3 regions of the Brevibacterium sp. SMBL_HHYL_HB1 genome follow, and region 3 is predicted to be linked to each of the others. Evidence: predicted binding sites of a transcription regulator. Region 3 holds the regulator's gene; each other region holds the start of a gene.
The links. The regulator HrcA, encoded in region 3, represses chaperone genes, less so after heat shock. The targets are predictions, from matches to a motif close to TTNGCACTCGNNNNNNNCGAGTGCNAA.
Positions count from the first base shown of each region.

Region 1: the regulator HrcA is predicted to act here: its motif matches at 2,811-2,837, upstream of groL (chaperonin GroEL).
Region 2: the regulator HrcA is predicted to act here: its motif matches at 1,249-1,275, upstream of groES (co-chaperone GroES).

Region 1 is NZ_CP062936.1:122,210-132,051, reverse strand. Features, by position in the region: gene IG171_RS00615 (DUF1707 domain-containing protein) at 1-218, shown strand, start outside; gene IG171_RS00610 (hypothetical protein) at 441-824, opposite strand; gene groL (chaperonin GroEL) at 1,011-2,654, opposite strand; gene IG171_RS00600 (cold-shock protein) at 3,311-3,514, opposite strand; gene IG171_RS00595 (LytR C-terminal domain-containing protein) at 3,900-4,493, opposite strand; gene IG171_RS00590 (DUF3263 domain-containing protein) at 4,496-4,762, opposite strand; gene IG171_RS00585 (aldehyde dehydrogenase family protein) at 4,989-6,455, opposite strand; gene IG171_RS00580 (uracil-DNA glycosylase) at 6,603-7,304, shown strand; gene IG171_RS00575 (threonine/serine exporter family protein) at 7,354-9,282, opposite strand; gene IG171_RS00570 (amidohydrolase) at 9,279-9,842, opposite strand, start outside.
Region 2 is NZ_CP062936.1:454,901-464,742, forward strand. Features, by position in the region: gene IG171_RS02150 (resuscitation-promoting factor) at 1-984, shown strand, start outside; gene groES (co-chaperone GroES) at 1,430-1,723, shown strand; gene groL (chaperonin GroEL) at 1,760-3,352, shown strand; gene IG171_RS02165 (ABC transporter ATP-binding protein) at 3,708-4,487, shown strand; gene IG171_RS02170 (FtsX-like permease family protein) at 4,484-5,905, shown strand; gene IG171_RS18960 (hypothetical protein) at 5,936-6,091, opposite strand; gene IG171_RS02180 (bile acid:sodium symporter family protein) at 6,212-7,282, opposite strand; gene IG171_RS02185 (LysR family transcriptional regulator) at 7,359-8,261, shown strand; gene IG171_RS19305 (hypothetical protein) at 8,365-8,799, opposite strand; partial or broken gene IG171_RS18970 (AMP-binding protein) at 8,845-9,842, opposite strand, start outside.
Region 3 is NZ_CP062936.1:1,264,241-1,274,082, reverse strand. Features, by position in the region: gene IG171_RS05860 (PhoH family protein) at 1-548, opposite strand, end outside; gene IG171_RS05855 (16S rRNA (uracil(1498)-N(3))-methyltransferase) at 651-1,445, opposite strand; gene dnaJ (molecular chaperone DnaJ) at 1,442-2,548, opposite strand; gene hrcA (heat-inducible transcriptional repressor HrcA) at 2,633-3,685, opposite strand; gene IG171_RS05840 (DUF3097 domain-containing protein) at 3,840-4,706, shown strand; gene IG171_RS05835 (DUF4870 domain-containing protein) at 4,825-5,430, shown strand; gene IG171_RS05830 (hypothetical protein) at 5,423-5,995, opposite strand; gene IG171_RS05825 (DUF4870 domain-containing protein) at 6,287-6,973, shown strand; gene hemW (radical SAM family heme chaperone HemW) at 7,055-8,284, opposite strand; gene lepA (translation elongation factor 4) at 8,285-9,842, opposite strand, start outside.

The DNA of each region.
Region 1 (9,842 bases), 1.1 Mb from region 3:
CGACCCGGGCGCGGGCCCACCTCGGCGATGCCGATGCCAAACGCGAACTCGAGCAGGAAGACCGCTCCGCCGAGGACTTCGAATCCGATCTGGGCCGCGGGCTGCAGCCGCCGCACCCGCCCATGCCGCCCTATTCGCCGGGGCAGATCTCACGCCGGGACGAGCAGCGCAGGCGGCGCAGCGGCCGCCGCCACCATCGCGACAATCCCTGGGACTGACTGCCCGGAGCGGCACGCGCGGGCCCGATCGCAGAGGGACTGCACCGGCACCGCACGGACGAGCCGGCTCAGGAACGGGCCGGTTGCCGGGGTCGGGCCGACTCAGGGACGGGCCGGCTGCCGAGGGCGGACCGGCTCAGGGACGGGCCAGCTGTCGGGGGCGGACCCACTCAGGGACGGGCCGGCTGCCGGGGCCGGGCCGGCCGCCGGGGCCGAGTCGACTCAGGTCTGGAAGATCCGGATCTGGCCGAAGGCCTGCGCCTTGTGCGTGGTGAACCACATCGTGTGCGAGAAGTGGCGGGGGTCCTCCCCGTCCGCTGACTGCTGCCAATGACCCCAGGCCGCGGCGGCCTTGCCGTGGGTGATCGCGGCCTCGAGGTGACCGAAGGCCGGTGCCTGGGCCGACAGGCTCACCAGAGCATCGAGGACCTGTGCAGCTCCGGTGTGCGTGCTGGCTCCGTCGGCGCTGACGATCTGGAGCACGCAGTCATCGGCGACCACCTCGGCGAGGGCCGAACGATCACCGTTGAACAGGTTCTGCTCGAACCGGGCGACGAAGAGATTCTTCGGACTGTTTCCGCAGGAATCGGTTCCCGTGAAGCTCATGACGATCAGCGTAGCCGGATATGCGCCGGTGCCGCCAGACCCCCGTCGAACCGCAAGTCTGCGTGTGGACGGGCCCGGGCACGACCGCGGATGGGTCCGGTGCGGGCCCGCCGGGGAGCGGATATGAGAAGAGCCGTGCCGGCACCCTTGCGGGCACCGGCACGGCTCTTCGAGCAGCAGGAGCTATCAGAAGCCCATGCCGCCCATTCCACCCATGCCGTCCATGCCGGCAGCTGCGTCTGCACCTGCTGCGGCCTTTTCAGGCTTGTCGGCGACGACCGACTCGGTGGTGAGGAACAGACCGGCGATCGAGGCGGCGTTCTGCAGAGCAGAGCGGGTCACCTTGACCGGGTCGTTGATGCCTGCAGCCAGCAGATCCTCGTACCCGCCGGTGACGGCGTTGAGGCCGAATCCGGGCTCGAGGTTGGCGACCTTGTCGGCAACCACACCGGCTTCGAGGCCGGCGTTCGTGGCGATCTGCTTCAGCGGGGCTTCGACGGCGACCTTGACGATGTTGGCGCCGGTTGCTTCGTCACCCTCGAGTGCGAGGTCGGCGAAGGCAGCCTTGCCCGCCTGGATCAGGGAGACGCCGCCACCGGCGACGATTCCCTCTTCCACGGCAGCCTTGGCGTTGCGCACGGCATCTTCGATGCGGTGCTTGGTTTCCTTGAGCTCAACCTCGGTGGCGGCTCCGGCCTTGATGACTGCAACACCGCCGGCCAGCTTGGCCAGACGCTCCTGCAGCTTCTCACGGTCGTAGTCGGAGTCCGAGTTCTCGATCTCGGCGCGGATCTGTGCGACCCGTCCGGCGATCTCCTCGGCGTCTCCCGCGCCTTCGACGATGGTGGTCTCGTCCTTGGTGATGACGACCTTGCGGGCGGTGCCCAGCAGATCGGTGGTCACGCTGTCGAGCTTGAGCCCGACTTCCTCGGACACGACCTGGCCACCGGTGAGGATGGCGATGTCGGCCAGCTGCGCCTTGCGGCGGTCGCCGAATCCCGGAGCCTTGACGGCCACGGACTTGAAGGTGCCCTTGAGCTTGTTGAGCACCAGGACGGCCAGGGCTTCGCCCTCGACGTCTTCGGCGATGATAAACAGCGGCTTGTTCGACTGCTGCACCTTCTCGAGGACGGGCAGCAGTTCCTGCACGTTCGAGATCTTGGAGTTGACGATGAGGATGTAGGGATCCTCAAGGACAGCTTCCTGGCGATCGGTGTCGGTGACGAAGTAACCGGAGATGTAGCCCTTGTCGAAGCGCATACCCTCGGTCAGTTCGAGCTCGAGTCCGAAGGTGTTGGACTCCTCAACGGTGACGACGCCTTCCTTGCCGACCTTGTCGATGGACTCAGCGATCAGTTCACCGATGGCGGCATCTCCGGCGGAGATGCCGGCAGTGGCGGCGATCTGTTCCTTGGTCTCGATCTCGATGGCGTTCTTCAGCAGGACATCGGTGACAGCCTCGACGGCCTTCTCGATGCCGCGCTTGAGGCCGAGCGGATCAGCACCGGCTGCCACGTTGCGCAGGCCTTCGCGCACGAGGGCCTGAGCGAGCACGGTAGCGGTGGTGGTTCCATCGCCTGCGACGTCGTCAGTCTTCTTGGCGACCTCCTTGACGAGTTCGGCGCCGATCTTCTCGTAGGCGTCCTCGAGTTCGATCTCCTTGGCAATGGAGACGCCATCGTTCGTGATGGTCGGTGCTCCCCACTGCTTTTCGAGCACGACATTGCGACCGCGGGGTCCAAGGGTCACCTTGACCGCGTCCGCGAGCTGGTTGAGACCAGCCTCGAGTCCCCGACGAGCTTCTTCGTCGAATGCAATCATCTTTGCCATAGCGGCTTAGATCCTCCCTGATGGAGTGGACTGGGTAACCAGAGCAGTCGTCAACGCCCGCGACGGCAGAGAGTGAGCCCATATGTCCCATTCCACATAAGGGCCACGCTCTCGAGACGGCTGGTGGGAACCCATCGGTTTTCACCAGTACTAGATTTAGCACTCTCACCATGCGAGTGCAAATATTCGTCACCTGCGGTCACGAGCCCCGCGGAGCGCGACGGGGCACTCACCGGGTACTCACCGGGTGCCGGAGGCCGGCCGGATCTGCGGCTTCTCGAACAGGTTCCGCGGATTCTCGGGGCGCGAGAGAGCCAGCACCATCGACACGATGACCGGTTCGGCGTCACCACCTCGGCAGTTCGGCCCATTGTGAACGCCCCTGCTGCCTCAGCGTCCCGACTCCCGGTGCTCGTCGTCGAGAGCTCGGTCTGCGACCGACAGCCCTGGTTGCATACGGGGCTGCCTGTCGCAGAGCGAGCTGTCGGCGAAACTTCCGCCAAGAAGCCCGCCTCGGACAGCTGAAAAGCGCCGAGCAGTTGCCTGCTCGGCGCTTTCCCCGTGCAACCGGATGCCGATGGAACCGGCGCCCGCCCACAGCGGATCAGAAGACTGTGCTGACAGCGATCATTCTGAGATTCTTACAGCAGTCAGTCTCAGAGGAGGGTGACGGACTCCGCCTGAGGACCCTTTTGTCCTTCTCCAACTTCGAACTCAACCTGCTGGCCCTCTTCGAGAGAGCGGTAGCCGTCCATCTGGATTGCGCTCCAGTGAACGAACACGTCCTGGTTTTCGCCTTCGAGGGTGATGAATCCGTAGCCCTTTTCAGCGTTGAACCACTTGACGGTACCTTGTGCCATTACTTCTCCATACAGTGCAGTGCCATTGAAATCCCGCATCTCAGCCGCGATCAGACGACCGCATCTGGTATGCGAAAGCTAGTAAAACTCAACCGACCCCGCGACTTCTCTCATTGACCTCGGGAGAATAATCTCGGTGAAGCACGAACAGAACACAAGGCGCTGTGCTTGCCTAGCTGGGTGCAACTCTACCGCAGGCGCGCACCCCACTTCGGGCCGCACAGGACTGTTATCGATTCGTTAACTTTGGCTTTTCGCCCTGTTGACAGCGGGAACCGACGAGAAGGAATCCGACCAAACGGTCAGAAAGTCGCGTCCCTGACCCGGGTACTCGCCGAGGCGGCCCACCGTCCGCGTCCCTGACCCGGGTACTCGCCGAGGAAGCTCAGCCGTTCGCGTCGCCGGTTTCCTCGGACTCCGCACCTTCGCTGGGTTCGGGCCCGCGGTCGGCGATGTCCGAGCAGATCACCACGGTGATGTCGGCGTCGAAGTCCTCGGAAGCCTCGGTGGCCGAGACCCCCAGCGACTCGGCCACGAGCTTCGCCTGGGCGGCGTTGTCCTCACCCTGGTAGTAGACGGTCGAGTCCGTGAGGTTCGTCGAGTAGTTGCCGACCTGCCCGAGCGTCCAGCCCTTCTCCTCGACGGCCTCGGAGAAGTTCTTCGCTGCCCCGGCGACACCGGAGCCGTTGAGGACGTCGACGGTGATCGAGTCGTCGGCGACGCTGACTTCGCTCTCACTCGGCGAGGGCTCGGCCGAGGTCGACTCAGAGGCCTCAGAGGCCGGCGGGTCGGCGATCTTCGATTCGGGGTTGCCCATCGACGAGAAGATGATGTTGATGGCGGCCACGACGAGCAGGACCGCGACCAGCGCGAGCACGATGACCAGTGAGATGGCGCCGATGTTCGACGACGCGGCGGACTCCTGTCGATGGGCGCCGCTGCGCCGGCCGGGCTCGATCTCGTCGAATTCGTCAGTCATGTCTACCTCGAGACGCGGGCTTGGGCGCGCTCACTCTGCCGCGTGCTGCGGATTCGGCGAAGGCGCTTGACCAGCATCGGATCGCTGGCCAGAGCTGCAGGGTTGTCCAGAAGCGAGTTCAGTATCTGGAAGTAGCTGGTGGCCGACATGTCGAAGCGCTCACGGATCGCGTGATCCTTGGCACCGCCGTATTTCCACCACCGCCGCTCGAACTCCAGAACGGCCACCTCGAGCTCGCTCAGTTCTGAGGTGTCGTTGTTCGGCGGCATAGAGAGTGTGCTCCTTCGAGAGATGACTGGACTTCTATATTATCGCTCGATCGACGGGACCGAAATTTTCGGCGCGCCGCCCGGCCTGTGAGCTCGCTCGCGGCCGGGCGGCGCGCCGGCCGAGAACGGTGTCACCCCGCCGCACGGCATCGGATCGATGACCGCTGCGACGGGGTGATTCGCGGACCGGCACCGAGGCGGCTCAGCCCCGGGAACTCGCGCCGGCTCAGCGGATGCGGATGTTGACCTGCTTGATCTGGGTGAAGCCTTCGAGCATGCCTTCCAGAGACGCCTCACGACCGAAGCCGGAGGTCTTCATGCCGCCGTAGGACTGGCCGGCCAGCTGTCCGCCGCCCTGGTTGACCTGCACCCAGCCGGACTCGATGCGGTTGGCCACGGTCAGAGCCGCGTCGACGTCCTTGGTGAAGACGAAGGCCGCGAGACCGAAGTCGGAATCGTTGGCCATGTCGATGACCTCGTCGATGTCCTTCCACGGAATCACGGACAGGACGGGACCGAAGATCTCCTCACGGCTGGTCTGCCAGTCGTTCTTCGCCTTCGAGAAGATGACGGGAGCATGGTAGAAGCCGGGCTCGCCGACTTCGAGGGAGTCGGAGCCGTCGTAGGCGATCTCCACTCCGTCCATCGACTTGCCGAGCTCGATGTAGCTGGCCACCTGGTCGTACTGCTTCTTGTTGATGATGCAGCCGATGTCGGTGGACTCATCGCGTGGGTCGCCGACCTTCATCTTCGATACGGCGTCGACGAGCTTGCCCAGGAAGTCGTCGTAGATGTCCTCGTGGAGGAACAGTCGCGAACCCATGGTGCACGACTGTCCCTGACGGGCGAAGCGCGTCGACAGCAGCACCTGCTCGAGGGTGTCGTCGTCGTTGGAGTCCGGGAAGATGATGTTCGGGCTCTTGCCTCCGAGCTCCATCGACGAGTGCGCGAGACGGCCGCCGGCCACCTCGGCGACATGCCGGCCGACGCTGGTCGAACCGGTGAACGAGACCTTGTCGACGTCCGGGTGGACGTTGAGCGCCTCACCGATGACCGAGCCCTTGCCGGTGACGACGTTGAGCACGCCGGCAGGCAGGATGTCGGCGATGACCTCGGCCATCTTGAGGATCGTCAGCGGAGCGTCCTCGGCGCATTTGAGGACGATGGTGTTGCCGGCGGCGAGCGCGGCAGGGGTCTTGAAGGCCGCGATCATCAGCGGCGAGTTCCACGGCAGGATGCCGGCCACAACGCCCAGCGGCTCCCGCTTGGTGTACTGCAGCTGCTTGTCCCCGGCCGGCAGGGTGTTGCCCTTGACCTCACCGGCGACGCCGCCCATGTAGCGGAACAGATCGGCCAGGACGATCGTCTCCGGGCGGGCCTGGGTGCGGATCGCGTTTCCGGTGTCGATCGCGGTCAGCTGGGCCAGCTCCTCGGAGGCGGCGTCGAGCGCGTCGGCGCAGGCGACCAGCTTCTTCTGGCGCTCCTTGAACGGCAGGGCCGCCCATTCGGGGAAGGCATTCCGTGCGGCCTGGACGGCGCGGTCGGCGTCGGCCTCCTTGCCGTTGGGCACGGTGGCGATGACGACGTTGCGGTCGATGGGCGTGATGACGTCGGCGGTGTCACCGTCAGCGGCGCCGACCCACTGGCCACCGATGAGCATCTTCCAGTTCTTGGCCTCGGGGAATTCCGACATTGCGGTCCTTTCGTTCGACGATGAACTCCTTCAGGCCGAGCATAACGCGTGCCGTCTGCGGGCAGAACACCGGTTCGATAGGCGATCGTGCACACCCGATCTGCGCTATGTGCACACTCGAGTCCGCACTTCACTAGACTCGCCTGCATGACGTCGAGACCTCCGATGACCGAGATCATGTCCCCCGATTGGGCTCAGGCCCTGACCGGAGTGGAAGAGCGCATCCATGCGGTGGGCGATTTCCTCCGTGAAGAGCTCGCCGCCGGACGCGAGTACCTGCCCGCCGGAGGCTCCGTCTTCCGCGCCTTCTCCGAGCCGCTGGCTGGGGTGAAGGTCCTCATCGTCGGTCAGGACCCATATCCGACGCCGGGCCACCCCATCGGGCTGTCCTTCGCCGTCGATCCGAATGTCAGGCCGCTGCCGAGGTCGCTGGGCAACATCTACAAGGAGCTCGAGGCCGACCTCGGCGTCCCTCCGGCCGCGCACGGGGATCTGCGCGCCTGGTCGCGGCAGGGAGTCATGCTGCTCAACCGGGTCCTGACTGTCGCTCCGGGGCAGCCGGCCTCCCATCGCGGCAAGGGCTGGGAGGAGATCACGGAGCGGGCGATCACCGCGCTGATCGAACGGGATCAGCCCTTGGTCGCGATCCTCTGGGGCCGGGACGCCCGCAGTCTCGCTCCCCTGCTGAGGTCGGGCGTCGCCGAGGTGGCCATCATCGAATCCCCGCATCCCTCGCCGCTGTCGGCCAGCCGCGGATTCTTCGGCTCCCGCCCGTTCTCACGCACCAACGATCTGCTCGCTCAGAAGGGTATCGCACCCATCGACTGGGTCCTGCCCGCGCAGGACTGACTCCGGCACCGAGGCCGGCGTCCAGCACCCGCCGCCGGCGTGGGAGACCTCAGGACTGCGTCTGCCCCGGCCCGGTCTGGGGGTTCGCGGCCGAAGAGCCCGTCTGGGGGTTCGCTGCCGAAGAGCCCGACTGGGGATTCGCGGCCGAAGAGCCCGTCTGGGGATTCGCTGCCGAGGCGCCCGTCTGGGGCTTCGCGGAGGTGGACTGGACGGAGTCGATCACGGCCGTCGTCGACTCTGCGCTGCGGACCGATTCGACGGTCTCCTCTGCCGAGCTGCGGCCCTTGAGATTCTTCAGGTTCTTCAACGGCAGCGCCAGATAGCTGCCGAGCACCGCGCCGACGGCCAGGGCCGCGTTCGCCAGGATCGCGGTGAACAGCGAGGACAGTCCCACAGCGAAGGAGACGTTCTCGGATTCCGAGGCGATCTGGTAGACGGCGGTGAAGATCGACAGTCCCTGCAGCAGTGTGTAGATGCCGGGGATCATGAGCACGACGGCCGGCGCACCGAGGCGCAGGGCCAGCGGCCGCGACAGGAACCCGGTGACGGTCGAGGCGAGCAGACTGGCGAGCACATTGTCGATCTGCAGCAGCGTCAGCGACATCATCGTGATGTGCGAGGCCAGGCCGACCAGCGCGGCCGGCAGGATGAAGCGCCGCCTGGCCGACATCGCCACGGCTCCGGACATCGACACGACGGCGGCCGCCACCATCGACAGGATCGCCGTGACCACATGGGGACTCGTCTTCGGCACGAGCACATCGATATGGCTGAGCCCGATCGCCTGCCCGCACACGATGCCCAGCGCGATGCCGGAGACGATGCCGGCCAGAGTCATGAACACCCCGACCACCCGTCCGGCGGCCGTGAGCGGGAAGTTCGTCAGCGCATCCTGAACGGCCGAATACAGTGATTGCGTCGGCAGCAGCAGGACGATGCCGGCGGCGACGAGGTACTGCGGTGAGGCGATGATGCCGAAGTCGCCGGCGATCGTGGCGATCAGCGTCGCCGAGGCGGCCTGCAGCGCCGTGATGAAGAACGACGGCAGGTGCGTGCGTCCGAGGAACTTGCCGACCTGGAAGATGAGGATGGCCATGACGATGCCCAGGGGGACCGCGACCGGTCCTCCCCCGAGCAGCAGGACGAGGGCGCCGACCATGACTCCCCAGGCGCCGGTGGTGAACCATTGCGGGAACGGTCGGCGCTGGGAGCGGATCGCGTCGAGACGGTTGCGTGCCTCGTGGAATTCGATGCGCCCCTCGACGAGGTCGGTGACGAGCTTGTGCACCGAGGCCAGCTTCGCATAGTGCGTGGACTCGCCGCGGTTGACTCGCATCACGGTCAGCAGTCGGCCATCGGAGGTCGAATAGTGCACGACGAGGGTGTTCGAGGTCAGATCCACCTCGACGGTGGACAGTCCGCAGGCGGTGCAGGCGGCGATGACCGAGACCTCGACGTCCCGGGTGCCGGCGCCTGCGCGCATCGTCATCGCCGCGATGTCGGCGGCGAGGTCGAGGACCATCCTCGCCTCGTCCTCGCTCGGTTCGGTGGCCTGCACCGGCGCCTGGTAGGGGGTGCCCTTGAGCGCGGTGACGATCGGCACGGGCTGAGTGTTCGCGGTGGTGCCCGAGACGAGTTTGCCGACGGTGCGACGGGCGACGCGCTGGGCGATCCGCTCAGAGGCGCCGCGGTGGTCGGTGCGCGGCTTCGACCGTCCGCCGTGCCGTGAGGGTTTCGCCGCCTTCGCGGCCGCGGCCTTCGCGACGTCCTCGGGCTGGGTTTCGGCCGGAGTCTCCCTCAGTTCGGCCAGGCGCTGCTGACGAGTGCGTTCGAGCATCTCGCGCAGTGCCTGGGACCCGACCTCCGGGTTGCCGGCGGCTTCCGGGGCAGGCGACGAACCGTGGACGGGGCCGGACGCGGTCGGTTCCTCGACCGGCACCTCGGCGGTGGTGGCGTCTTCGAGATTCTCTTCGCTCACGGCTCGCTGATGAGTGTCGGGCCGTGTGGATCGGCGATGTCCGCGGTTCCTGTCTCGGCGTCGAAGTCGAAGACCCGGCGGCCGGAGACGAAGACCGTCTCGGCGCGCGAGTCGAGGTCGAGCGGGTCAGTGGACCAGATGACGATATCGGCGTCGCGGCCGACGGCCAAGGAGCCGAGACGGTCCTCGAGTCCGAAGATCGCGGCCGGGTTGATGGTCAGGGCCTCGATCGCGACGATCGGGTCGAGGCCCTCCTTGACGGCCAGCGACGCCTCGTGGATGAGGAAGTTGATCGGGATGACCGGGTGGTCGGTGGTCAGGGCGATGCGGACACCGGCCTGGGCCAGGACTGCGGCCGTGGCCAGGGTGCGATCGCGCAGTTCGACCTTCGAGCGCGTGGTCATCAGAGGCCCGAGGATGACGTCGATGCCCTTCGCGGCGATGTAGTCGGCGATCTTATGGCCTTCGGTGCCGTGGTTGATGACCAGGCGGTATCCGAATTCCTCGGCCAGGCGGATGGCCGTGGCGATGTCGTCGGCGCGGTGGCAGTGCTGGTCCCA
Region 2 (9,842 bases), 810 kb from region 3:
AGGGACATGACGGTCACCGTCAACACCGCGAAGAAGGTCTCGCTGTCCGTCGACGGTGAGGAGACCGACGAATGGACCAACGCGAACACCGTGGGTCAGGCGCTGGCCGACCTCGGCGTCGATGCGAAGGGTGCCGATCTCAACACGAAGGCCAACCAGCGGCTGAAGGAGAAGGGCAACGACATCGACGTCACCACGTCGAAGGACCTCACCGTCGTTGCTGACGGCAAGGACCACAAGGTCTCGGCCGCCGTGGGCACCGCGAAGGAAGCGCTCAAGGAATCGGGCGTCAAGCTCGAGAAGGACGACTTCCTGTCCGTGCCGATGTCCGCCGACGTCTCCGACGACCAGGTGCTGACCGTCAACCGCGTCGAGAACAAGACGGTCAAGGATAAGCAGTCCATCGAGGCCGAGGTCGAGACCAAGAAGTCCGATTCGCTCTACGAGGGTGAGACCAAGGTCGAAACCGAAGGCAAAGACGGCGCGAAGCAGGTCGTCTACAAGGTCAAGACCATCAACGGCGAAGAGGTGAAGAAGGAGAAGAAGGACGAGAAGGTCCTTTCCGAACCCGAAACCAAGGTGGTTCTCAAGGGCACCAAGAAGAAGGAGACCCCGGCCGACACCGGCGGCTCCGACTCCGGCGACTCGGGCAGCTCGGACTCCGGCGACTCGGGTGGCGACTCCGGTGACTCGAGCACCGGCGGCGGCGACTCCGGTTCGAGCGGGGGCTCCATGAGCACCGCCGAGATCAAGGCCATGCTCGGTGGACCCGGATCCAAGTGGTATTCGATCGTCGAGTGCGAGTCGAACTTCGATCCGAAGGCCTCGAACGGCACCCACTTCGGTCTGTTCCAGTTCCTGCCCTCGACCTGGCACTCCGTGGGCGGCAGCGGCAACCCCGCTGATGCCAGCCCGCAGGAGCAGTTCCAGCGTGCGAAGAAGCTGCAGGCCGAAGCCGGCTGGGGCCAGTGGCAGTGCTCCTGATGTGAGACCCGCTCCGACCGTCTTCGACAAGCGATATCGACAACTGAGCTGAGGTGGTCGGGAGAGCGTGGGCCCGGGATCTTTCCCGGGCCCACGCTCTTTCTCATTCAAACGCCGACGCGAAGACGGCGAGAGGGCGATGCGAAGGCGGTGCGAGGGCGACGCGGGGACGGTGCGAGGGCGATGCGGAGACGGCGCGAGGGCTGGAACCGTGCGGCGTGGAGTCGGGCCAATCTGAGCTTTCGCCCAGAGCATGGCGAATCACTGGCACTCAAGTTGACCGAGTGCTAAGAGCGTTCTAGAGTCGAATTAGCACTGACGCTCAGTGAGTGCCAGTTTCATAGGACGGTCGAATCGCTCGGCACCCGCGACGACGAGAGGTTCACGGCAGCAGCCGCCGTCTGACTCAACGAAGAATGAATCCAGCGAAGGGAGAGGGCCCGATATGTCGGTCTCCATCAAGCCACTCGAAGATCGGATTGTCGTCCGTCAGGTCGAAGCAGAGCAGACTACCGCCAGTGGTCTGGTCATTCCCGAAACCGCCAAGGAAAAGCCTCAGGAAGGCGAAGTTGTCGCAGTCGGCCCCGGCCGCGTCGCTGACAACGGAAACCGGGTGCCGGTCGACGTCGCCATCGGCGACAAGGTCATCTACTCGAAGTTCGGAGGCACCGAGGTCAAGTACGCAGGCGAAGAATACCTCGTGCTCTCGGCTCGCGACGTGCTCGCCGTCATCGGCTGAATCCCCTGAACAACCACTTCACTGACAGGAGGACGAATGCCTAAATCTCTGGAATACAACGACGACGCACGTCGGGCACTCGAAAAGGGTGTCAACACTCTCGCCGACACCGTCAAGGTCACGCTGGGACCCAAGGGTCGCAATGTCGTGCTCGACAAGAAGTGGGGCGCCCCCACGATCACGAACGACGGTGTGACCATCGCCCGTGAGGTCGAGGTCGACGACTCGTACGAGAACCTCGGCGTCCAGCTGGCCAAGGAAGTCGCCACCAAGACCAACGACATCGCCGGTGACGGAACCACCACCGCGACCGTTCTGGCCCAGGCCTTCGTCAACGAAGGACTGCGCAACGTCGCCGCCGGTGCCGCACCCGGTCAGCTCAAGCGCGGAATCGAAACCGCCGTCGAGTCCGTGTCCGAACAGCTCGGCACCATCGCCCGCGATGTCGCCGACTCCTCGGAGATCGCTCATGTCGCCGGTCTGTCCGCTCAGTCCGAAGAGATCGGCAAGCTCATCGCCGATGCCTTCGACAAGGTGGGCAAGGACGGCGTCATCACGATCGACGAGTCCCAGGCCGCCTCGGTCGAACTCGAGATCACCGAGGGCATGCAGTTCGACAAGGGCTTCCTCTCGCCCCACTTCGTGACCGATGCCGATCGTCAGGAGGCTGTGCTCTCCGACGCTCTCATCCTCATCAACCAGGGCAAGATCTCCAACATCCAGGAGCTCCTGCCGGTTCTCGAGAAGGTGCAGCAGGCCGGCAAGCCGCTGTTCATCGTCGCCGAGGACATCGAGGGCGAAGCACTGTCGACGCTGGTCGTCAACAAGCTGCGCGGCATCCTCAACGTCGCCGCCGTCAAGGCACCGGGCTTCGGTGACCGTCGCAAGGCCATCCTCGAGGACCTCGCCGTCCTCACCGGCGGCCAGGTCGTCACCCCGGATATGGGCATGAAGCTCGACCAGGTCACCCTGGAAGAGCTCGGCAACGCCCGCACCATCACCGTCACCAAGGACAACACCACCATCATCGATGGTGCCGGGTCCGATGACGCTGTGGCCGGACGTGTCGCCCAGATCCGCTCCGAAATCGAGCACACCGACTCCGACTGGGATCGCGAGAAGCTGCAGGAGCGCTTGGCCAAGCTCTCCGGCGGTGTCGCCGTCATCAAGGTCGGCGCCGCCACCGAGGTGGAGCTCAAGGAGCGCAAGCACCGCGTCGAAGACGCCGTGTCCGCTACTCGTGCCGCCATCGAAGAGGGCATCGTCGCCGGTGGTGGATCTGCTCTGATCCACGCCGCGAAGGTGCTCGGCGGAGACGACCTCGGGCTGACCGGCGATGCGGCCACCGGTGCTGACATCGTCAAGCGCGGAGTCGTCCAGCCGCTGCGCTGGATCGCCGAGAACGCCGGACAGGACGGTTACGTCGTCGTGTCCAAGGTCACCGACCTCGAATCCGGTCAGGGCTACAACGCCGCGACCGGTGAGTACGGCGACCTCATCGGCGCCGGAATCATCGACCCCGTCAAGGTGACCCGCTCGGCGCTGCGCAACGCCGCTTCGATCGCCGCCCTGGTTCTCACCACCGAGACCCTGGTCGTCGAGCAGAAGGAAGAGGAGGACGAGGACTGAGCACTCCGCTCGGCCTGAGTCGCCTCTGAGACACACCAGTGGCCCGGAACATCGCGTTCCGGGCCACTCGTGTATTCACATCGCGCCGCGAGTCTGCCGGGGACTGAGTCGCAGGTCTGCCGAGAGCTCTGTCTACGACAGATGGCTCTGGTTCCACATCGAGCTGTCTGTCGCAGAGCGAGCTCTCGGCAGATGTCAGACGCGGTGCTCGAGCAGGGTGCACCCAGACGCCTCACAACTACTGGCCAGTCATTTCTCATGTTCCCGACCGGGGATCGTCGTTAGTCTGGTCCAGACAGATTGCAGCAACCCTGGCAGCCAGCAGCCCTGGCACCCAGCAACCCTGAGGGATTCAATGACGACCGTCTCGCAGATGCCCATCGCCCGACTCCGCGACGCCTCGAAGATCTTCGACCCCGAAGGGGCGGCCGTGACTGCCCTCAACCGCGTCAGCCTCGACATCGCTCCGGCCAGACTCACTGCCGTGATGGGGCCCTCGGGTTCGGGCAAGTCCACCCTCATGCACGTCCTCGCCGGACTCGACCGTCCCACCTCGGGCAGGGTCCACCTCGGCGAGAAGGAGATCAGCGGCCTGCGCGAGGATGAGCTGTCGGCCCTGCGCAGGCGTCGGATCGGATTCGTCTTCCAGGCCTTCAACCTCGTGCCCACGCTCACGGTCAAGGACAACATCCGACTGCCGTTCGAACTCGACGACCGGCGGCCCAACGCCGACGAACGCGTGTGGATCTCGACCGTGGTCTCCCGCCTGGGCCTCGAGTCGCGGCTGAAGCACCGGCCGGGTGAGCTCTCGGGCGGACAGCAGCAGCGCACCGCCATCGCCCGGGCGCTCGCAACCCGACCCGACATCCTCTTCGCCGACGAACCGACCGGCAACCTCGACGCCCGGTCGGGTCGCGAGGTCATGGCGATCATGTCCGAGGCCGTCCGCGATCTCGGGCAGTCGATCGTGCTCGTCACTCACGATCCGCTCGTCGCCGCCCACGCCGATCGCGTCGTCTTCCTCGCCGACGGCACTCCCGTCACCGAGCTGGATGAGGCGATCAGCGCCGAGGCGATCGCCCAGACCATGCTCGATCTCGATGAGCGCGCCGAGGCGGCCGGGAGCCGCCGATGAGCCCGCTGCGCGAGATCCTGGCCAATCCGCGACAGTTCTTCCCCAGCTTCCTCGTCGTCTTCATCGCCGCCCTCTTCGGCACCGCCATCATGCAGGGCATCGCGATTCTCACCGCATGGCTGTCCTCGGCCCAGATCGTCGCGGAGTCGAACAACGCACAGAATCTGCTCACCGTGGTCGGATTCGTCTTCTTCCTCATCGCCCTCTTCGTCTCCGCCATCGTCATCGCGAACACGTTCTCGATCATCATCGCCGGCCGCAGCCGCCAGCTGGCCCTGCTGAGGCTCATCGGCGCTTCACCGGCACGGCTGCGACGGGCAGCCTCGGCGGAGGGGCTGCTCATCTCCATCCCCAGCGCCGTCCTCGCCTTCGGCGCCTCGACCGCGCTGTCGTGGGTAACGCTGCGCTGCCTCGGCGATCGAATCACCGAGGAGGTCGGGCTCGCCGAGCCGATGATGGCCGTGCCCGCGGCCGCCACCGTCGTCGTGACCTGGATATCCGCCTATCTGGGTGCCCAGCGCATCGCCGGGATCTCCCCGATCGAGGCCACCAACCAGGCCGTCGAGCGCCGACCGGAGGATGCCCGCGCCGCGATGGGAGCGCTGACGGCGGCCCTCATCCTGCTGACGATGGGGCTGACGTTCCTCATCAACGCCGTGATCGGGGCGAACGATAACCGGCTGTCCATCATGGGCGTCCTCCTCGTCGCGCTCGGGGCGGTGCTGACCTTCCTCGGCGTCATCGTCGGCAATCCCTGGATCCTGCCACCGCTGCAGACGGCAGTCGGGTGGCTGCTCGGGCGCACCGCGGTCGGGCGTCTGGCCGCGACGACGATCGCCCGCCATCCCACTCGCAATGCTCGCACCGTCATCGGACTCGTCATCGGCATCACCCTCATCGTCATGTTCGCCACGGCCATGACGACCTTCCGCGACCAGCTGCTCGACTACGCACACTCGTTCGGCGAAGAGGGGTGGGACGGCCTCGAGGACGCAGTGGCCGCGGTCATCGACAAGACGATGCTGTTCTTCCTCGGCATGATCCTCTTCTCAGTGATCATCGCCGTCATCGGGGTCGCGAACGCTCTCATGCTCTCCGTACGACAGCGCACTCAGGAGATCGGACTGCTCATGGCCCTCGGCCAGACCCCGAAGCGGGTCCGACGCATGATCGCGGCCGAAGGGCTGCAGCTGAGTCTGACCGCGTGCGTGGTCGGCGTCCCACTCGGCGTCGCCTACGGCTGGATCGGGGCGCTGACCCTGCTGTCGCCGCTGACGGGCATCTTCGCCCCCAGCGTGCCCTGGTGGGTCATCGCCGTCGTCGTCGGAGGCACTCTGGTCGCGGTCCTGGCCGCCAGCCGCGGACCCGCCCGCGCGGCGACGTCCATCAGCCCCGTCGAAGCGCTCGAAGCCGTGTGAGCGGCGGCATCACCGACCGGGAGTCGTCGCTCAAGTCGTCGCCCGCGCCTGCTCGACGGACCGGCTCAACGGCCGAGCCGACGTCGGCGTCTGCCCGGCCCTGTTCGCAGCGGCGGGCACCGATCCGAAGCTCATCGACACCCGCGCCGAGGTGTGGGAACGGGCGCACACGGGATGTCGCACCATCGTCACCGAATTCCTCGGTGCGATGGCGGCCACCGACAGACAGAGGGAGCAGGAGCTGATCCGCCTCCACACCCTCGTTGACGGATTGGCCACACATCCGGTCCGTCTCCGCGTGCGTCCTCAACGTCGGTGAGCGGATTCGGCGCTGTCGACCGCTGAGTTCCCGCCGGCGTCCGGGGCGGCTCGATTCTCGTCCTCGGTCGTCGAGGCCGCGGACTGTTCCTCCTCCTCGACGGCCAGGCGTGCGTAGTGCTTGGCGATGACGGCGCAGACGAGGAGCTGGATGATGTGGAAGATCATCAGCGGCAGAACGTAGACGCCGACATCCTCGGCGGGGAAGAGGAGGAACGCCATCGGCAGGCCGCTGACCTGACTCTTCTTCGAACCGCAGAACAGGAGCACGATGCGATCGGCCCGATCGAACCTGAACACTCGGCCCAGGCCGATGAAGATGCCGAGCACGAGGGCCAGCAGGACCGAGGACAGGGCGATGACCTTGAGCAGATCCACCGGCGGAACGATCGTCCACAGTCCCTGCGTGACGCCGGTGCTGAATGCGGCATAGACGACGAGCAGGACCGACCCCTGATCGACGATGGACACGAGGATGCGGTGCTTGGCCAGCCAGGAGCCGATGTGCCGGTGCAGCAGCTGACCGGCGATGAAGGGGATGACGAGCTCGCCGATGATCTCGAGGAACGACTGCGGGGTCACCTCGACCCGCGAGCCCAGCAGCGCGGCCGCGAGCAGGGGCGTGACGATCACGCCGAGGACATTCGATACGGACGCCGAACTCACGGCCAGGGCCACATTGCCGCGAGCGACCGACGTGAACGCAATCGAGGACTGCACGGTCGAGGGCAGCAGACAGAGGAAGAGGAAGCCCGTCGCGATGACCGGGCTGATGATGGCCGTCGGCAGAAGCGTGATGAGCAAGCCGATCGCCGGGAAGAGCACGAAGGTGCCGATGAGCACGAGAAGCTGGAACGGCCACCGCCGGAAGCCGGCGAGCGTCTGAGCGGGGGCGAGCTTCGCGCCGTGGAGGAAGAAGAGCAGACAGATCGCGGCGATGGTCAGAGTGTCGAGCGCCTCGGCGGCCCCATCGCGAACGGGAAACAGCGTCGCCACCACCGGGATGAGCACCAGGGCAGCCAGGAACGGGTCGATGCGAAGACGGCGGAAGATACTCATAGGACCAGATTCGCATCGAAACGGCATGCTGATAACGTCATTGAGCTGGATACTGTTATCGGATAATTTGATAAGCATGTCCACCGAGTTGAGCCAGCGCCATCTCCGCACCTTCATCGCGGTCAGTTCCGAGGAGAGCTTCACCCGCGCGGCGAGGCGGCTCGGCGTGAGTCAGTCCGCGGCCAGCAGCCAGATCCGCCAGCTGGAGGCCACGGTGGGAAGGACGCTTCTCAGCCGCGACACCCACAGCGTGGAACTCACCCCGGCGGGCGAGCGGCTGCTCAGCTACGCACAGCAGATCACCGCCATGATGGATGAAGCGATCCTCAGCGCCCGAGACCTCCCGCACCGCGAACGGGTCCGCTTCGGCGTGTCCGAGGACTTCGCCTTCACCCACCTGCCCGACTTCCTCGAGCAGCTGCGTCGGGAGCTTCCGCACCTCGAAGTCGTCCTGTCCGTCGAACTCAGCGCGACTCTGCACCGGCAGCTGCGCGCCGGAGAGCTCGACATCATCCTCGCCATGCGCCCGCGGGCACGCGTCGACTCCGTGTCCTTTGCCTCTCACGAACTCTTCACCGAGGCGCTGGTCTGGGTCGCCCGGCCCGGGTTCGACCTCGACGTCGAGGAGCACATTCCGCTCGTGCTCTACCCGCGTCCCAGCGTCACCCGGGAGGCGGCCCTGGACCTGCTGGAGCGCGAGGGCTCTGCGCATTCGACGGCCGCGACCTCGACGAGCCTGGCGGGACTGCGGGCGGCGGTGCTCGGCGGGTTGGGCATCATGCCGTTCGCGAGCTCGCTCCTGCCCGAAGGGACGGTCATCATCGACGAGCCGCGGCTGCCGACGCTGCCGGAGGTGACCTTCGCCGTCGTGACGAGGAATCCGGCGACTCGTGCGGCCGCGGCCGTCGCTTCAGCCCTCCAGCGTCACAGTCCCGACCTGCGCACCCGACGCCCGGCGGGGACTGCCGGGCGCGACTGACGACGTCGGGCGCGACTGAGGGCTGCCGGGGACGACCGAGGGGTCAGCCTCACCCCGCAGCGGCGACCTCGGCGCGGGGCCGACCCGCACAGTCGGCGGCACCTCATCCCGCAGCGGCGACCTCGGCGCGCAGCTTGTGCTTGAGCAGCTTGCCCGAGGGATTGCGCGGCAGGTCATCGGTGACGATGACCTCGCGGGGCAGCTTGTAGCGGGCGAGCTTGTCGGCCAGGTAGTCCCGCAGCTCCTCGACGCCGAACTGCGAACCGTCGACGGTGGTGATGAACGCGACGACCTGCTCGCCCCACTGGGGATCGGGTTTGGCCACGACGGCGACATCGGCGACGCGCTCATGGGCTATGATGGCCTCCTCGACCTCGAGGGAGTAGACGTTCTCACCGCCGACGATGATGATGTCCTTCGACCGGTCGACGATGAACAGGAAGCCGTCCTCATCGAGTCTGGCGATGTCGCCGGTCCGATACCACTCTCCCTCGAAGGCCGCTGCGGTCGCTTCGGGATTGCCGAGGTACTCGCGCATGCGGGTGTCGCCGGAGAACCAGATCTCACCGGTCTCGCCGGGACCCGCCTCGGTGCCGTCGGCCTTGACCACGCGCATCGCATTGCCGATCATCGCCGTCCGCCCGACCGAACCCGCCTTGCGCAGCTGGTCCTCGGGCCGCAGCAGGCAGCCGGTGGGTCCCATTTCGCTCATGCCGAAGAGATTGTTGAACTGATCGGTCCCATAGGTCTCGATGAGCATCGCCGCCGTGGCACGGTCGATCGGCGAACCGCCGTAGTTCCACCGGCGGATGGTCGAGAAGTCGTAGTCGGAGAAGTCGATGCCCATCTTCTTCGCGGTCATGATCGGGGCGACGTAGGCCACGGTCGGGCCGAAGAAGGTGGTCACGGCCTCCTCGGCGATGATCGTCATCGAATCGACCGGATGATAGGACCGCTGCAGGACGACGGTGCCGCCGGTCTGGATCGTCGGCAGGAGGCAGATGTTGAGCGGGGCCGAATGCCAGATCGGCATGCAGACCAGGTAGCGGTCATCGCTCCGGTAGCCCATATTGAGGTTGATGAGCGTGGCGACCTGCGCGATGCTGCGGTGGGTGTGCACGCAGCCCTTCGGCGCGCTCGTCGTACCCGAGGTGTAGAGGATCTGGGCGACCTGCTCATCGGTGAAGTCGCCGGGCACGGCCTCCGCGGCGGCCTCGAGCCTGGCATCGAAGCTGTCGGTCGCGTCCGACTCGGTCTCGAGCCAGGGGATGTCCGGCGCACCGGCCCGGGCGGTCTCGGCGAGCTCGGCGCTGACGATGCCCAGCCGGGCCCCGGAGTGGTCGATCGTGTACGCGACCTCGGGCGCCTACATCTTGTGGTTGACCGGCACGACGGTGGCCCCGAGGTACCAGGCGCCGAAGGCGGCGAAGACGAAGCCGGGGACGTTGAAGGTCATGATGCCCACGACATCGCCGGGGCCCACCCCGCTGTCCTCGAGCACGCGGGCGGCCTTGAGCGCGCGGCTGCGCAGCTGTGCATAGGTGAAGCGCTCGTCGCCGTAGACCAGCGCCTCCTTCTGCG
Region 3 (9,842 bases):
GCTTCCACGGCCGGCCGGGTCAGGACGATCCGCGAGACCTCCTTGTGCTGGAGGGCGTTGACGGCCATCGCCATGGCCAAGTACGTCTTGCCGGTGCCTGCGGGGCCGATGCCGAAGGTGATCGTGTGGTTGCGGATGGCCTTGACATAGTCGTGCTGGCCCATCGTCTTCGGTCGGATCGATTTCCCGCGGGTGGACAGGATGTTCGTGCCCAGCACCGCCGAGGCGGCCGCTCCCTCCGAGGAGAACGTCGTGACCCGCTCGATCGTCTCCTCGTTGATCCGATGACCGGCGGCATGGAGCTTCTTGAGTTCGCCGATGACATTGACGAATTCCTCGACCCGCTTGGGACCGCCAGCGGCCTGGACCTGATTGGTCCGCACGTGGATGTCGAGGTCGTCGAAGCTGCGTTCGAGGGCGCGCAGGTTCGCTTCCCCGGGCCCGAAGAATTCGACGAGGTCGATGGAGTCGGGGATGACGAGGCGGACGGTGTCTGGGGCGTCCGCACCGGTGTCAGCGTCGGCTGCGTCCGAGTCGGTGGTATTCACAGGGTCCGTGGGTGGGTGGGTGATGTCCAGAATGTTCCTTTGCATGCGGGGGCGCACCGTCACCGGTGGCGCCTAGGTGTGTTCCCATCTTAGTCCGTTGTCTCACCAACGGCCCAATGAACTCTGGGTCATGACCAGGCCCGCGGATCCTGCCGAGGAGGAGCGCAGGATGGTCGGGCCCAATCGCACCGTTCTCGCACCGACGGCGTCCAGGGCCTCGAGTTCGCCGCCGCTGATGCCGCCTTCGGGGCCGACGACGATGACGATGCGCTCGGGCTGGGCCGAATACGCTGGCCGGTCGCCTGTGGGATCGTGCCCGGCGGTCTCGCCGCCGAGGTCCCTCAGCGCCTGGGACAGCCGGAGCTGCGCGGTCTCGTGGAGAACGAAGATCGAATCGGTGTCCGACAGCTGGCGGGCCAGAGACGTCCCGCGGACCAGCTCGTGCAGTCGGGGGAACCGGGATCGCCTCGCCTGCAGGGATGCGGCCTGGAGCAGGTGCTCCCATTTCGCCGCCATCTTCTCCCGCTTCTTCGCCGGCCAATCGGCGATGGAGCGTTCGGCCGCCCACGGGATGACCTCGTCGACGCCGATCTCCGTGGCCGCCTCGATGGCCTGCAGATCACGGTCGCCCTTGGCCAGGGCCTGTACGAGGACCAGACGCGGTCGCATCGCCTCCTCGGTGGTCACCTCGGCGATGTCGAGGCCCATCTGAGTCGCCGAGGCGGCCGTGACGGTGCCGCGGGCGCGCGTGCCCTGACCGTCGACGATCTCGATCTGCTCGCCGGGACCGATCCGCCGCACCCGCACCGCGTGCCCGGCCACGTCCTCACCGACGGTGAGGACCTGGCCGCTGACCGCCTCAGCGGCGGTGGCACAGTGGAAGACGGGAAGGCTCACCGACCGGCGAACCTCTCACGCATGCGGGAGAACATGCTGTGCTTCTCGGTGGTGATCTGAGCTCTCGGGGCCTGCTCGCCGCGCAGTTCGGCGAGCTTCTCGAACAGTTCGCGCTGTTCGTCGTCGAGCTTGTCGGGGGTGAGCACCTCGACGGTGATGAGCAGGTCGCCGCGGGTCTCCGAGCGCAGACGCGTGGCACCGAGTCCGCTCAGCTTGACCACCGTGCCCGACTGGGTGCCCGGGGCGATGCTGAGGTCCTGGGTGCCGTCGAAGGTCTCGAACGGGATCGTCGCGCCCAGGGCGGCCGCGGTCATCGGCACGGACACGGAGGCGCGCAGGTTGTCGCCGTCGCGCTGGAAGACGTCGTGGCGGGTGACCATGACCTCGACGAAGAGGTCTCCGGCCGGCCCGCCGCCGGGGCCGACTTCGCCCTGGCTCGACAGCTGGATCCGAGTGCCGTCGGAGACACCGGCGGGGATGCGGATCTTCATCGTCCGCTGCTTGCGCACACGGCCGTCGCCCTGGCAGTTGAGGCAGGGGCTGGGGATGACGGTGCCGAAGCCGTGACAGGAGTTGCAGGTCTGGTTCGTGACCATCTGGCCCAGCAGGGTGCGGGTCATGCGCTGGACGCTGCCGGCGCCGTGGCACAGGCTGCAGGTCTCGATCGAGGTCCCTTCCTGCGTGCCGGCACCCGAGCAGGTGTCGCACACGACCGCGGTGGTCACGTCGAGGTCGACGGTGCCGCCGAAGGCCGCGGTCTCCAGGTCGATGTTGACGCCGACGAGGGCGTCCTTGCCGCGCTGGGTGCGTGGGATCGGGCCGCCGGCCTGACCGCCTCCGCCGCCGAAGAAGGTCTCGAAGATGTCGCCGAATCCGCCGCCGGCCGGGAAGCCCTGCCCGTTCTCGCCGCCGCCCATATCGTAGTTGCGGCGCTTCTCCGGGTCGGAGAGCACATCGTAGGCCAGTGAGATGGCTTTGAACTCGTCTTCGTGACCGGGATTGACGTCCGGGTGGTACTTGCGTGCCAGCTTCCGGTACGACGACTTGATCTCAGCCGCGGAAGCGTCCTTGGACACTCCGAGTGTTTCATAGTGATCGGCCACAGAAACTTCTCTCTCCCTGATGGTGTGTGTTCTTGATATTCGTGGTGGTCAGCTGCCGTCTGAGCGGGGAAATGCGGCAGCTCTTCATCCCCTGTCGAGCAGTGAGGACACGTACTTCGCCACTGCCCTGACGGCCGAGATCGTCGTCGGGTAGTCCATTCTCGTCGGTCCCAGCACCGCCAGACGGGCCGAGGAACCTGCGTCATGACCATATTCGGCGGCGACGACGGATGTCGAACTGAATGATTCGTGAGTATTCTCACGACCGATCCGCACGCTGATCTCCTCTTGGTCCTCGGCCATCGAAGTCAGCAGCTTCAGCAGCACCACCTGCTCTTCGAAGGCCTCGAGGATCGGGGCCATCTGCTCACCGAACTCATGCCCGGATCGAGCCAGGTTGGCGGTGCCGGCCATGATGATGCGCTCCTCGCGGGTGGCTGCGACGAGGTCGATGACCGCGGCCCTGATCCTGTCGATGCCGATCTCGTCCGGGTCGACGGCCTCGGCACCGGCCGCCTCGGCGGGAGTCGGGGTCCGCTCCGCACCGGCGGCCTCCCCCGCGACGTGGGAGAGCTTCTTACCGGCGAACTCGGAGTTGATCCGATCGCGGATCTCGCGCACCCCGCCGTCGTCGAGCAGCTGGCTGAGTGTGACGGTCTTCTGTTCGACCTGACCGGCATCGGTGATGAGGACGACGAGGACCCGACTCGGACCGAGGCCGACGATCTCGATGTGCTTGATCCGAGCCAAGGACACCGTCGGGTATTGGATCAGCGCCACTTGGTGGGTCAGGCCCGAGAGCACCCGGACCGTGCGGTCGAGCATCTCATCGAGGTCGACGTCTCCGTCGATGAGCTGGAAGATCGCCCGTCGCTCCGCCTGGGTCAGCGGTTTGAACTCATCGATGCGGTCGACGAACATCCGGTAGCCGAGATCGGTGGGGATCCGCCCGGCCGAGGTGTGCGGCTGGGCGATGTAGCCCTCCTGCTCGAGGTGGGCCATGTCGTTGCGGATCGTCGCCGGCGAGACCCCGAGGGTGTGACGATGGACGATGGCCTTCGATCCGACGGGTTCGTTCGTGGCGACGAAGTCCTCGACGATGGCGCGCAGAACCTGGGCCCGTCTGCTGTCGTTCATCGCTGACCTCCCCACACGCTTGGCACTCGTTCACACTGAGTGCCAATTCTACGCCTCTTCGCGGGTGATTTCATTTCGACTCCGGCGCTTTCGCGCTTTCCGCCTCACCGTCGGAGGGTCACCGGGCTTCGGTCTTCGCGGACCATTATGGTGGATGCCTGTGAATGCTTTCGATCGCTATGGCTCCGATGTCCTCTCCGGTGACTCCCCGTCCTCGCACCGGCCGAAGAAGTCCCGCCCCGTCGAGATCGGACTGGGCATGGTCCTCGAGGATGCGATGAGCGGATACGTCGGGGCCGTCGTCGGGGCCGAGAAGACCACGGCCGGTGTCGTCGTCAACCTCGAGGACCGGCAGGGCAGGGTTCGGGCCTTCCCCCTCGGGCCGGGATTCCTCCTCGAGGGTCAGCCGGTCGATCTCCGCCTGCCGACGAAGAAGAAGGCGACCGGCGCTGCTCGCACTGCCTCGGGTTCGCGTGCCGTGGCAGGTGCCAAGGCACGGGTGGCACGCGGATCGCGCATCTGGGTCGAGGGCAAACACGATGCCGAACTGGTCGAGAAGATCTGGGGCGACGATCTGCGCATCGAAGGCGTCGTCGTCGAACCCCTGGGCGGCCTCGATGACGTCGCCGACAAGCTCGCGGCGTTCGGCCCCGATGCGGACCATCGGGTGGGAGTCCTCGCCGATCACCTGGTGGAGGGGACGAAGGAATCGAAGATCGCCGAGGCGGTGCGCGCCGATCCCCGGTACCGCGACGTCGTCCACATCATCGGTCACCCCTATGTCGACATCTGGCAGGCGGTCAAACCGCATGTCGTCGGCATCGATCAGTGGCCGGCCGTTCCCCGCGGCGAGGATTGGAAGACCGGGATCCTGCGGCGCATCGGGTGGCCGCACGCCGATCATCGCGATGTCGCCCGCGGCTGGGTGCGCATCCTCGGGAAAGTGACCACCATCGCCGATGTCGAACCGACCCTGTCCGGACGCGTCGAGGAGCTCATCGACTTCGTCACCGTCGGCTGAGTCGGAGGACGTCGGCTGAGTCGGAGCCTGCCGACGATGACGACAGCAGTCGACGATTCCGCCCGGAATCACAACACCTGCGGTAATGCGGAGAGTCCGAGGACTCGAAAGGACGCTCATGACGCAGAATCCCCAGCAGCCCGACGACAGCCAGCCGCGACCGATGCCGCCGGATTACCCTGCGGCATCCGGGCCCCAGCAGCCCTACGGTTCGCAACCGCCCTACGGTTCGCAAACCCCCTACGGGTCTCAGCAGCCCTACGGTTCCCAACCGCCTTATGGGCCACCGCAGAGCTACTCGGTCTCGCACAGCGCCAACGGCCCGGCAGCCGACCGGGCGCTGTTCAACTCACAGCTGTTGCCGCCGCAGGCCTTCGGCACCGGGTCCGAAGGCTTCTGGCAGCCCTCCCCCTCGGACCGCAGTGCTGCGGTCTGGACCCACATCGGGTCCATCCTGCTCGGCTGGCTTCTCCCGCTCATCCTCTTCCTCGTCAAGAAGGACGAGTCCCCGTACGTTCGCGAACATGCTCGGCAGTCGCTGAACTTCGAGCTGACGCTGTTCCCGATCTTCTTCATCGGTTCGATCTTCACACACACCGGAGTCGGCCTGCTCATCCTCCTGGCCGCGGCGATCGTTGACATCATCTTCCATGTCAATGGCGCGATCGCGGCCAATCGCGGCCAGGGCTACAGAATTCCCCTGGCGATCTCAATGATCAAATGACTCGTCCGCCGTCCTGACCGCCGGCTCCCGGGCCTGCCCGTTCCGATCTCCGAGCACGGGCGAACCAAGCCGACGACCGGGGCAGGAAGGCCAACACCACGCTCGCGGTGCCGGACAGCAGAAAGCAGCTGATCAGCAGCGGATTGAGCGGAGTCATCACCATGAAGGCCAGTCCGAGGCAGGCCAGCGCCACCCACCGAGCGCGCTCGTGACCGACGACCAGTCGCCACGCATAGGCCGTGAATCCCGCAACGACGACGAGACCGATGGCAGTCCCGATGCCGACGATCACCGTGGCGATTCCTGTCGAGGCATCGCCGGCCCAGGACAGTGCCGTCGTGTCAGTGAGGTCTCCCATCCCGCGCAACATCCAGCCGAGGAGTCGGAACGTCCGCCCGCCGGTGAATGCCATCCAGAGGAGAGCTGCAAGGACGAAGAACGGGGCGATGAATCCCAACGCCGAGGCGACGATGACCTCCCACGGGCGCTTCGGCAGACCGGAGACGTGCATCCGCCCCGTGCGGTGGGCTCCACGGAGCAGATCCTCCCTCGCCCGTGCGGCCATCTCGCGTGGATCCTCGGCCGGCATGTGGCCGGGCATGCGACCCGTGTCAGAGTGAGAGTGGCCGGTCAGCGGCGGCGCAGGATTCGGCCAGGCTTCTGACCGGCGTTCCTGCCCGAACCCGGGATCCTGTGTACTCATATTCGAAGCGGCAGTCCGTTCGGCACCGATGACCGATTCCGTTTCGACCTTACTACACCCGTTGCCGGATTGGCCCAGGATTCGGGCTTTCCTCCCTAGGACCCACACGGCGACTGGGCTACGGTGGAGTCGAGAGGCTTTGAAAGGACTCACATGTCGAACAATCCCCACCCGTCGGACAACGGCCGCCCCATGCCACCCAACTATTCCCAGGCTTCCGGGCCCCAGCAGCCCTACGCGCAGCACCCGGGCGACCAGCCCTACGGCTCGCAGCAGCAGGGCCAACAGTCCTACGGCTCCCAGCAGTACGGTCAGCAGAGCCCCGGCTACGGCCCGCAGTCGTATCAGCAGGGCGGGCCCCAGCCCGGCTATGCGCCCCATTCCACCGCAGCCGCTTCGGCCTTCTCCCCCGCGGCCGGAGTCCCAGTCGGCGCACCGCTTCCCGAGTCCGCCTACGGATCGGGTTCGGTCGGCTTCTGGGCCGCCGATCAGACCGAACGCACGACTGCGCTGTGGTCACACCTGGCGCATGCCGCCACCTACGTCGTCGGTCTCGGCTGGATCGTCACGCTTGTCCTCTACCTCATCAACAAGGACAGATCACCCTTCATCCGCCACCACGGAGCACAGTCGCTCAATCTGCTCATCATCGGGGTCATCGCCGTCGTCGGTCTCGGCTTCATCGGCGGGGTGCTCTCGATCGTCGGCATCGGCCTGCTCATCCTGCTCCTGATCCCAGTCGTCAGCATCTACATGATCGTCATCGAGATCATCGCCGGACTCGCCGCCAACCGCGGGGAGGGCTACAGAATCCCGATGACCCCGAACTGGATCAAGTGAGCCGCCTGCGCTGACCCCGACCGCAGCCTGTCTGAAGGCTGTGCGGAAGCCCGACCCCGGTTCATTGCCCGGGGCCGGGCTTCAGACGAATTCAGTGAGCACTCGCACCATATGGTCGGCGAGCAGTCGGCCCTGCAGGGTCGGTTTGAACCGGCCGTCGGCGACACCGTCTTCGTCGAGCAGACCCTGCTTGACGAAGGTCCTGATCGCCTGCTCGCTGCCAGCGGCCAAGGAGTCCAGCCGCAGTTCGGAATCGATGCGAGCGGCCAACATGATCCGTTCGATCTCCCGTGTCTGTTCGTCGAGGACCTCGCGGCCGATCGACGGGGACTGCCCGGCCAGCAGCCGATCGGCCCAGGCCCTGGGATGCTTGGCGTTCCAGAACCGCACTCCGCCGACATGTGAGTGAGCTCCGGGACCGTACCCCCACCAATCGGCGCCCTGCCAATAGGCCATATTGTGCAGACACCTGGTCTCGGTCCCGGTCGACCAGTTGCTCACTTCGTACCAGTGCAGTCCGGCCGCGGTCATCGCGGCATCGGCGATCTCGTATTTGTCGGCGAGGTCGTCCTCATCGGGCATCGGCAGCTGGCCGCGGCGGACCATCGCCCCCATCTTCGTTCCGGGTTCGACGATGAGCGAGTACGCCGAGATGTGATCGACGTCGTTGGACAGGGCCACATCGAGCGAACGCCGCCAATCCTCGATCGACTCCCCCGGAGTGCCGTAGATGAGGTCGAGGCTGAGATCGAGTCCTGCCTCCTTCACCCACCGGGCCACCTCGGGGATCTTGTCCGGATCATGGGTCCGATCCAAGGTCGCGAGCACATGCGGGACGGCCGACTGCATCCCCATCGAGACGCGATTGAATCCGGAACCGGCCAAGGTGGCGATGTAGTCCGGATCGAGCGTGTCGGGGTTGGCCTCGGTCGTGACCTCGACGTCGGCGGCCAGACGGAAGCGGGCGCGGATATCGTCCATGACTCCGGCGAGCACATTCGCCGGCAGCAGAGTCGGGGTGCCTCCGCCGAAGAAGATCGTCGAGACCTCACGGTCACCGGCGTCGACCTCGGCGAGGGTGGTCACCGACAGATCGAGCTCGCGGGCGAGATTGGCGCGAAAATCCTCACGCGAGGCTCCCGGTCCGAGGTCCTCGGCGGTGTAGGTGTTGAAATCGCAGTAGCCGCAGCGGACCCGGCAGTAGGGGACGTGGATGTAGAGGCTCAGCCCCCGGTCGGCGGCGCCCACCCCCGCCGAGGCGGGAAGTGAGCCGTCGCGCGGTGGCACCTCACCGGTCGGTTGTGCGGGCACTTACTTCTTGCTGTCCTTGGTCTCCGGCTCATCGGAGGACAGCGCGGCGATGAAGGCGTCCTGCGGCACCTCGACGGTGCCGACCATCTTCATCCGCTTCTTGCCCTCCTTCTGCTTCTCGAGCAGCTTGCGCTTGCGGCTGATGTCGCCGCCGTAGCATTTGCTCAGCACGTCCTTGCGGATGGCGCGGATCGTCTCGCGGGCGATGATGCGTGAGCCGATGGCCGCCTGGACGGGCACCTCGAACTGCTGGCGCGGGATGAGCTTGCGCAGCTTGCCGGCCATGGCGACGCCGTAGGAGTAGGCGTTGTCGCGGTGGACGATCGCGGAGAACGCGTCGACCTGATCGCCGTGGAGCAGGATATCGACCTTGACCAGGTCGGACGCGTCCTGACCGTCATCGGAGTAGTCGAGGGTCGCATACCCTTTGGTCCGGGACTTGAGCTGATCGAAGAAGTCGAAGACGATCTCGGCCAACGGCAGCCGGTAGCGGATCTCGACCCGGTCCGAGGACAGGTAGTCCATGCCCTGCAGGCTGCCGCGACGGGTCTGGCACAGTTCCATCACCGCACCGATGTAGTCGCTCGGGGTCAGGATCGTCGCCCGGACCATGGGCTCCCTGACCTCCTTGATCTTTCCGGTCGGGTACTCGCTCGGGTTCGTCACCGTCGTCTCGGTCCCGTCCTCCATGGTCACCTCGTAGATCACGCTCGGTGCCGTGGAGATGAGGTCGAGGTCGTATTCGCGCTCGAGCCGGTCGCGCAGGACCTCGAGGTGGAGCAGGCCGAGGAAACCGCAGCGGAAGCCGAAGCCCAGGGCCGTCGACGTCTCGGGTTCGTAGGCCAGGGAGGCGTCGTTGAGTTTGATCTTGTCGAGGGCGTCGCGCAGCACCGGGTAGTCCGAGCCGTCGATCGGGAACAGCCCCGAGTACACCATCGGCTGGGGCTCCTGGTAGCCCTCGAGCGGTTCGGGTGCCGGTGAGGCCGCGAGTGTGACGGTGTCACCGACCTTGGACAGTCGCACATCCTTGACACCGGTGATGAGGTACCCGACCTCGCCGACGCCCAATCCCTGCGTCGCCCTCGGTTCGGGGGACGAGACACCGATCTCGAGCAGCTCGTGGGTGCTGCCGGTCGACATCATCTCGATCTTCTCGCGCGGTCTCAGGGCACCGTCGACGAGGCGGACGTAGGTGACGACCCCGCGGTAGGTGTCGTAGACGGAGTCGAAGATCATCGCCCGCGCCGGTGCTTCGGCATCGCCGACCGGAGCGGGGATATCGGTGATGATCCGATCGAGGACCTCCTCGACGCCCTCACCGGTCTTGCCCGACACGAGCAGGCACTCCTCGGGTTCGCAGCCGATGAGGTTCGCGAGCTCCTCGGCGTACTTCTCCGGCTGCGCGGCCGGCAGATCGATCTTGTTGAGCACGGGAATGATCGCGAGATCGTTCTCCATGGCCAGATACAGGTTGGCCAGCGTCTGGGCCTCGATGCCCTGCGCGGAGTCGACGAGCAGCAGCGCGCCCTCGCAGGCGGCCAGGGACCTCGACACCTCG